2 regions of the Mesorhizobium sp. WSM4822 genome follow, and region 1 is predicted to be linked to the other one. Evidence: predicted binding sites of a transcription regulator. Region 1 holds the regulator's gene; the other holds the start of a gene.
The links. Region 1 encodes LexA, which represses DNA repair genes until DNA is damaged. Its sites were predicted from a motif close to TGTTCNNNNTGTGTTCNG; they were not measured.
Positions count from the first base shown of each region.

Region 2: recA (recombinase RecA) is a predicted target of LexA. The motif match lies at 2,126-2,143, and genes of this name have one in related genera.

Region 1 is NZ_JBVVQM010000015.1:15,770-20,368, reverse strand. Features, by position in the region: gene AC0L3E_RS28465 (AMP-binding protein) at 1-32, shown strand, start outside; gene kynA (tryptophan 2,3-dioxygenase) at 29-865, shown strand; gene kynU (kynureninase) at 937-2,184, shown strand; gene lexA (transcriptional repressor LexA) at 2,593-3,333, shown strand; gene AC0L3E_RS28445 (ComEC/Rec2 family competence protein) at 3,327-4,599, opposite strand, start outside.
Region 2 is NZ_JBVVQM010000007.1:185,696-190,294, forward strand. Features, by position in the region: gene AC0L3E_RS17830 (pseudouridine-5'-phosphate glycosidase) at 1-900, opposite strand, end outside; gene AC0L3E_RS17835 (carbohydrate kinase family protein) at 976-1,920, opposite strand; gene recA (recombinase RecA) at 2,201-3,301, shown strand; gene alaS (alanine--tRNA ligase) at 3,598-4,599, shown strand, end outside.

The DNA.
Region 1 (4,599 bases):
GCTTCCGGCTGCGCACGGAGAAAATCGATTGAGCGAGCTATACGATCCGGCGTCCGAAGGCGCCCAGATGTCGTTCAAGGAGCGCATGTCCTACAGCGACTACCTGCACCTGGAGAAAGTGCTGGAGGCCCAGACGCCGCTGTCATCGGCGCATGACGAGATGCTGTTCATCATCCAGCATCAGACCTCCGAACTCTGGATGAAGCTCGCTCTGCACGAGATTGGAGCCGCGATCCGTTCCATCCGCGCCGACCGGCTCGAGCCGAGCTTCAAGATGCTGTCGCGAGTTGCTCGCATCTTCGAGCAGTTGAACAATGCCTGGGATGTGCTGCGGACGATGACGCCGAGCGAATACACCGAGTTCCGCGACGCGCTGGGCCAGTCCTCGGGTTTTCAGTCCTGGCAGTATCGCGCCATCGAGTTCATGGCCGGCAACCGAAACTTGGCAATGCTCGGGCCGCACAAGCACCGGCCCGACCTGAGCGGAAAGCTGGAAGCGATCCTGACCGAACCATCGCTCTACGACGAAGCGCTGCTGCTGCTTGCGCGCAACGGATTCGACATCGGTGCCGATGCCAGGCGCACGGACTGGCGTGAGACGCGAACCGAGAACGAAGAGGTGCTGGTCGCCTGGCAGACGATCTATCGCGATCCGCAGCGCTACTGGATGTTCTACGAACTGGCAGAGAAGCTGGTCGACTTCGAGGATTATTTCCGCCGCTGGCGCTTCAACCACGTCACCACGGTGGAGCGCATCATCGGCCTGAAACGCGGCACCGGCGGCACGTCGGGTGCTTCGTATCTGAAGAAGATGCTCGAGGTGGTGCTGTTCCCGGAGCTGTGGACGGTCCGCACCCGGCTCTGACATCGTCGAAATGAAAACAGCGACGCGCGGCGGCGGAACACCCTTCGCGAACAACCGGGGACTGACTGACCATGAGTGGAATTCCTGATCTCGCCGCAGTCGAAGCGATGGATGCCACGGATCCGCTGCGGGCCATGCGCGACCGTTTCATTCTGCCGGAGGGGGTGATCTATCTCGACGGCAATTCACTGGGGGCAGCGTCTCATGCCGTTTTCGGCGAGCTGCAGCAGGCGGCAACCCAGGAATGGGCCCAGGACCTCATCCGAGCCTGGAATACGGCCGGATGGTTCGAGATGCCGATCGAACTCGGCGATCAACTCGGGCGCCTGATTGGAGCCGCGGCCGGCCAGACCGTCGTCTGCGACACGACCTCGACCAACATCTACAAGGTGCTGCATGCGGCGCTGAAGATGCGGCCGGGCCGGTCGGTCATTGTCGCCGAGGGTGACAGTTTCCCCACCGACCTGTACATCGCCGAAGGGGTGGCCTCGACACGGGACGGCGTCCTGCTGCGCCTCGCGGGCGTCGACGCGCCCACCATCGAAGAGCTGATCGACGAAAACGTCGCGGTGGTGCTGGTCAACCACGTCAACTACAAATCGGGTGAACTGCGCGACATGGCGGCGCTGACGCGCAAGGCTCATGCGGCCGGAGCGCTGATCGTCTGGGATCTATGCCACACCGCCGGCCCCCTGCCCGTCGAGCTCGATCACGCAAATGCCGATTTCGCCATCGGCTGCACTTACAAGTACCTCAACGGCGGTCCGGGCGCACCGGCCTTCATCTATGCCGCGCAGCGCCATCACGGCGATATCAGCCAGCCGCTCAGCGGCTGGTGGGGCCATGCGCGGCCCTTTGCCTTCGAACGGGGATATGTTGCCGGCACCGGTATCCGCCGCTTTCTGTGCGGCACCCAGCCGGTCCTGTCGATGCGGGCGCTCAAAGGCGCGCTTGCCATCTGGAACGACGTCGACATGGCGGCATTGCGAAAAAAGAGCGTCGCGCTGACGGAACTGTTCATCCAGCTCGTCGAAGCAAAGTGCGGCGCCTATGGCCTCACGCTGGAGACCACCCGCGACGCGACCAGGCGCGGCAGCCAGGTGTCGTTCCTTCACGATCACGGCTATCAAATCATGCGGGCGCTGATCGAGCGCGGCGTCATCGGTGATTTTCGCGCGCCATCGACCATCCGTTTCGGCTTCACGCCCCTCTATATCGGCTACAAGGATGTGTGGCTGGCGGTTCAAGTGCTAGAAGACATTCTGCGCACGGGCGCATGGAAGGACCAGCGTTTCGCCGTCAAGGAAGCCGTTACCTGACGCAACGATCTCCGCGATTTGCCGTCGCCGCCCTCACTGCCCGGCGGATGACGGAAGGCTGAATTCCAGCCACAAATGCCAACAGACGTTGGCGTTTTGGCTCCGTTTCGTTCACGGCAAACGAACGTCCCAAAGATTGATATCGTCCTTGTGGAGGTCGGCCGGCAGATGATGCCAAGCCTCGGGTTGAGGATGAGCCACAGGTCATTAACCATAATGGTTTCAATGTGAGCAGGCGCATCGCCGTGGTTGGCGCCTGTCGATTGCGACCCGCTGGCAAGCCCAAATAATTTCAGCAGCCTTAACAAATTCATTAAACTTTAAACGGTTGCAGAACACAACTGGAACAGATAGTGTTTGTTCTGGGTTTGTTTTTCGATTCTGGTTTCAGGTAATCTGGGGGCCGCCATGCTGACACGCAAGCAACATGAACTGCTGATGTTCATCCATGAACGCCTGAAGGAGAGCGGCATTCCGCCATCCTTCGACGAGATGAAGGAGGCGCTCGACCTTGCCTCCAAATCCGGGATTCATCGGCTGATCACCGCACTTGAGGAGCGCGGCTTTATTCGCCGGTTGCCCAACCGGGCACGCGCGCTGGAAGTGCTGCGATTGCCGGACTCGATCGCGCCCGGCCTCAACGCGGCAAAGAAGTTTTCGCCAAGCGTCATCCAGGGCAGTCTCGGTCAGGGTGGTGCTCTTGGCCGGCAGATCAAGCCGGCGCCTTCGCGGATGCCCTCGCCCGGCAATGATGACGATGCGGTCTCCGCCGTGTCGATACCGGTGATGGGCCGTATCGCCGCCGGTGTGCCGATCGATGCCATCCAGCATCAGACGCATTCGATCTCGGTGCCGCCGGACATGATCATGGGCGGCGCCCACTATGCGCTGGAGGTTAAGGGCGACTCGATGATCGAGGCCGGTATCTTCGACGGCGACACCGTCATCATCCGCAATGCCGACACGGCGAACCCCGGCGAGATCATCGTGGCGCTGGTCGATGAAGAGGAAGCGACGCTGAAGCGGTTCCGCCGCAAGGGCGCTTCGATCGCTCTCGAAGCCGCCAATCCGGCCTATGAAACCCGTATTTTCGGCCCAGACAGGGTCAAGGTGCAAGGCAAGCTCGTCGGCCTCATCCGCCGCTACTGAGGCGGCTGCGGGTTGGCCGCTGGCTTCTCGGGTTTCTTGAAGGGTGCCAGCCCCCTCGCCTCACGAGAGTATTTGCGTTGCGTGTGCCAGGGCCGATATGGGCTGTTCACCGCGAAGCTGATTGTCGCCGGCGTGGTCGCCGATTGGCGATCGAAGAAGACCGCGGCACTGCCTTTGCGAGCCAGTTGCCGCTTGGTGATGACGAGAACCAGCGGATTGTGACAGGCGTCATAGGCGGTGGCGTCATTGATGACGATCAGCTCGGCGAAGCCGCAGGCTTTCCAGGTGTCCTTGCGGTCCTCGACATAGGCAATGATCGCACCGGACATATGCCTGGCCACGCAAACGCCTGAGGAGCAATAGAACGGCGATCCCGGCGGTAGCTCAACGGCGTCCGCGACGTCGAATTGCCCATCGCTCTTGTCGAACACCTCTGGCACGACGATGGTTTCTGATGTCAGGGCGCGTTTCCAGTTGTCGACGGTGAATTCGTTCGGCCGTTCCCGGCTGACGGCAAGCTCGCCGCCACCGATCGGCAACGCCACCAGCCGGGCGTCTTCCGAGATCAGCACATCCGGCGTGCGCGTATCCGAGACGGTCAGCAAGCCTGCCAGCGCGAATGGCAGAGCAGCGAGCCGCAGCCAAGTTGTCGCCATCGTCGCGATGACCAGGGCAATTGTCACCAGCAGGACAGATTGCTGCGAAATCAGCCCAACCCCATCGACAGGCGAACGTTCGGAGATCCAACCCGATATGGCGATCATCACCGTCAGACCCTTGCCCATCAGGTAGAGGGCCGGCCAATCCAATCCGAAAGGCATCAGCAGCGCGCTTGCGACAGCCAGGAACATGACCACGGTGACGATCGGCATAACCGCCAGATTGGCGAACAGGCTGAGCGGCGACACACGCTGAAAATGCCAGATGGCAAACAGCGTCGTGGCGCTGCCGGCGATGATGGAGGTCATGGCAAGGCCGGTTGCCGCGAGCACGAACTTTCGCGTCAGGAAACCGGGCATGGATCGCTTTGGGGGCGGCGGTCTTGCTTTTCCCGCGCGGTGATCGGCCCAGCCGGCATAGGCGCCGACCAGAGCCGCGGTCGCGGCGAACGACATCTGAAAACTCGGGCCGACCACCTCATGCGGCGACACCACGATGACGGCGATCGCCGAGATCGCCAGATTGCGCATGGTGAGTGCTGCTCGATCGAACAGCACGGCAATCAGCATCACCGCCAGCATGATGAAGCTGCGCTCGGCGGCAACG
Region 2 (4,599 bases), on a different contig from region 1:
CCTCGCCGCCAGCCGCGCATTATTCTCGACCAGCGCGATGTTCGTCTTCAGGCTCCTGCCGCCAGTCAGTTCGAGAATCTTTCCCAGCAGGAACGGCGTCACCGCCTTGCCGGTCACGTTGAGCGCCTCGGCGGCCTTCTGCGCGGCCTCGATATAGCCGGCCATCTCCTCAGCCGGGATTTCGTGGTTTTCCGGCACCGGATTGGCAATCAGCATGCCACCGGCGAGCCCCAGCGCTGCCCTCGTCTGGTAGAAATGCGCGATCTCTTCCGGCTCGTGCAAGGTCAGCGGCGCGCGGAACGGCGAATGCCTGGACCAGAAGGCCGGCATCGTCTCGCAGCCAAGGCCGACCACCGGCACGCCGCGCGTCTCCAGCACTTCCAGCGTCTTTTCGATGTCGAGAATGGCCTTGGCGCCGGCCGAGACGACGATGACCGGCGTGCGCGCCAGCTCGTCGAGATCGGCGGAAATGTCAAAACTCTTTTCGGCGCCCTTGTGCACGCCGCCGATGCCGCCGGTGGCGAACACTTTTATGCCGACCATATGCGCCGCGATCATCGTGGCGGCGACCGTGGTGCCACCGGTGCGCCCTTGCGCCACGGCAAAACCGAGATCGGCGCGCGACAGCTTCATGGCGTCGCCCGTCATCGCCAGCGATTCGCGCTCGCCGTCCGAAAGCCCGATCTTGATGCGGCCGCCAACCACGGCGATCGTCGCCGGCACGGCGCCGCCATCGGTGATGATCTTTTCGACGTCGGCCGCCATGGCGCCATTGTCGGGGTAGGGCATGCCATGGGTGATGATGGTGCTTTCCAGCGCCACCACCGGCCGGCCGGCAGCCAGAGCCTGCGCCACCGGCGCGTGGATGTCGATGAAGGGGCGGGCGGTCTCAGGGGTCATCAGGGTCTCCAATCCGGAATGCGGCGCGTCCGTGGGGACACCAGGCAACATCGCGGCACTATGAATTCGCCGGTCTCATGCCACTTCCCTGGCATCCGGCACAAGAGCCAGCGCTTCCGCGAAGCTTGAGGCGGTGAACTCGGGAACGGCGTTGGCGCTTTCGATGGCAAGCGTCGCCCCGGCGATGCCTTCGCGCAGGGCCACCCGCAGCGGCAGTCCGCGCAGCAAGGCAGCGACCGTTGCGCCCGCCAGCGCATCACCGGCCCCGGTGACGTCAGTGACCTTTCGGGGATTGGGCGGCATGATCGAAAAGGCGCCTGTTTCATCGAACCCCAGCACGGGCGCCTCGCCCGCCGTCACCACGCCACTGACGAGGCCGCTGCATCGCAACCCGTCGACGACCTCGCGCTGCCTGGCATTCGCGGCGACGCCGGCCAGCACCATGGCCTCGCGCCGGTTCATGAAGACCAGCGAGAGCTTCTTCAGCACCGGTATCAGCCGCACCACCTTGGCCGGCGAGATGGCAATGGCGAAAACCGGCTTGCCCGCGGCGAGCGCGACCAGCCGTTCCAGCGCCGAAGAGGGCAGATTGGCGTCGCACAGGATCGCGTCGGCGGCGGCGATCACCTCCCGCACCTTGGAGCGCCTGATCTGCTTGGGAAACGCCAAATCATAGAGCGCCATGTCGGCAAAGCCGACGATCAGCTCGCCTTCGATGTCGATCAGCGCGGTGTAGCTCGGCGTCGTGCGGTCGAGGAAGACCGCCGACAGGTCGGTAATGCCTGTCTCGGCGATGGCTCGCGAAACGGTATCGGCAGCGGCATCGCCGCCGCGAACCGACATCAGCGACGCGGAGACGCCGCGCCGCACGGCGCTGCGCAAAGCATTAAAGACGCCGCCGCCGACATCCTCGCGCATTGTGCCCGGATTGGAGGCGGCAGGCACGTAAGCGCCGGACACCTGGCCGCGTCGGTCGATATGGGCGCCGCCTATGGCCAGTATTTTCGCGGATTTCAGCATGCCGGCGATATGACCTTTGTTATTCCAGCCGCACAAGCGCTAGGCTGTGCGACGGAGCTTCGCATGCGAGGCGGCGATTCGGCAGGTCGAAACAACCGAGCCGTCTGGCCCAACGTGCGGTGCATTCCTGATCGAATCCCTGGACAAAAAAAGAACAAATCCGGATATTGCTTGTTTTTCAGTTATTTGACCCCTCTTGCCAAATGAGAACAAAAAAGGTACAAATAGGCAGGGATTACGGATTGTCCGGCCTTCATTGACGACCAAGGGGTGATGTATCATGGCTCAGAATTCTTTGCGGCTGGTAGAGGACAAGGCAGTGGACAAATCAAAGGCTCTGGATGCGGCGCTGTCGCAGATCGAGCGGGCTTTCGGCAAGGGCTCGATCATGCGGCTCGGCGCCAACGATCAGGTCGTCGAGATTGAAACGGTGCCGACCGGCTCGCTTGGCCTCGACATCGCGCTTGGCGTCGGTGGCCTGCCGCGCGGCCGCATCATCGAGATCTACGGGCCGGAAAGCTCGGGCAAGACGACGCTTGCCCTGCACACCGTTGCCGAAGCCCAGAAGAAGGGCGGCATCTGCGCTTTCGTCGATGCCGAGCACGCGCTTGACCCGGTCTATGCCCGCAAGCTTGGCGTCGATCTCGAAAACCTTCTGATCTCGCAGCCTGACACTGGGGAGCAGGCGCTGGAAATCTGCGACACGCTGGTGCGCTCCGGCGCCATCGACGTGCTGGTGGTCGATTCGGTCGCGGCGCTGACGCCACGCGCCGAAATTGAAGGCGAGATGGGCGATTCGCTGCCCGGCCTGCAGGCCCGCCTTATGAGCCAGGCGCTACGCAAGCTGACCGCGTCGATTTCGCGCTCCAACACCATGGTCATCTTCATCAACCAGATCCGCATGAAGATCGGCGTCATGTTCGGCTCGCCTGAAACCACCACCGGCGGCAATGCGCTGAAATTCTACGCTTCGGTGCGCCTCGACATCCGCCGCATCGGCTCGATCAAGGACCGCGACGAGGTTGTCGGCAACCAGACCCGCGTCAAGGTGGTCAAGAACAAGCTGGCGCCGCCCTTCAAGGTGGTCGAATTCGACATCATGTTTGGTGAGGGCGTCTCCAAAACCGGCGAACTGGTCGATCTCGGGGTCAAGGCTGGTATTGTCGAGAAGTCTGGCGCCTGGTTTTCCTATAACTCGCAGCGTCTCGGCCAGGGCCGCGAAAATGCCAAGCTGTTCCTGCGTGACAATCCCGACACGGCACGCGAGATCGAGTTGTCGATCAGGCAGAATGCCGGGCTGATCGCCGAGAAATTCCTCGAGAATGGCGGCCCTGAGCGCGGCGATGATGACGGTTTCGAGGAAGAATCCGGAGCGATGTAACAGCTTCGTGCGCGATGCCGGCCGGAGTTCGGCCATAATCGCGTTCTATTATCTCAGGCTTATGTAATCGAGTTCCGTGTTATTGCGTTTCGAAACCGCCGGCCCAGTGCCGGCGGTTTTGCGTTTTGGCGGCGGAACCAGGCCGGGTCGAACGGCCGGCAAAGGCCGTGGATTGGACCAATTCCGTGTTTCTGGACAGGGTGAAGCGCGGCGGCTAAAAGGCCAAGTCCTAATCTTCTAGAACGCAGAGCCCATTTCCGCCGGTTTGCCGGCGGCTCTTCCGAAAAGGCAGCATCATGAGTGGCGTGAACGAAATCCGGTCGACATTTCTCGACTACTTCCGCAAGGAGGGTCACGAGATCGTCGCATCGAGCCCGCTGGTGCCGCGCAACGACCCGACGCTGATGTTCACCAACGCCGGCATGGTGCAGTTCAAGAACGTCTTCACCGGTCTGGAGAAGCGGCCCTACTCGCGCGCCTCGACCGCCCAGAAGAGCGTTCGCGCCGGCGGCAAGCACAACGATCTCGACAATGTCGGCTACACCGCGCGCCATCTGACCTTCTTCGAGATGCTCGGTAATTTCTCCTTCGGCGACTATTTCAAGGAGCGCGCCATCGAGCTTGCCTGGAACCTGATCACCAGGGAGTTCGGGCTGAACAAGGACAAGCTGCTGGTCACCGTCTATCACACGGACGACGAGGCGGCCGGCTTCTGGAAGAAGATCGCCGGTTTTTCCGACGACCGCATCATTCGCATCGCGACCTCGGACAATTTCTGGGCGATGGGCGACACCGGACCGTGCGGGCCGTGCTCTGAAATCTTCATCGACCGCGGCGAACACATCTGGGGCGGCCCTCCCGGCAGCCCGGAGGAAGATGGCGACCGTTTCCTGGAATTCTGGAACCTGGTGTTCATGCAATATGAACAGGTGACGAAGGAGGAGCGCATCGACCTGCCGCGTCCGTCGATCGACACCGGCATGGGCCTGGAGCGCATGGCATCCATCCTGCAAGGGGTGGAAAGCGTCTTCGAGACCGATCTGTTCCGTCACCTGATCGACGCGGCCTCGTCCGCGATCGGGCATGGTCCCGACAAGGAGACGGTCGCGTCCTACCGGGTCATTGCCGATCATCTGCGTTCGTCCTCCTTCCTGGTGGCGGACGGCGTGCTGCCTTCGAATGAAGGCCGGGGCTATGTCCTGCGCCGCATCATGCGCCGCGCCATGCGCCATGCGCAGCTGCTGGGTGCCAACGAACCGCTGATGTGGAAGCTGGTGCCGGCGCTGGTGCGCGAAATG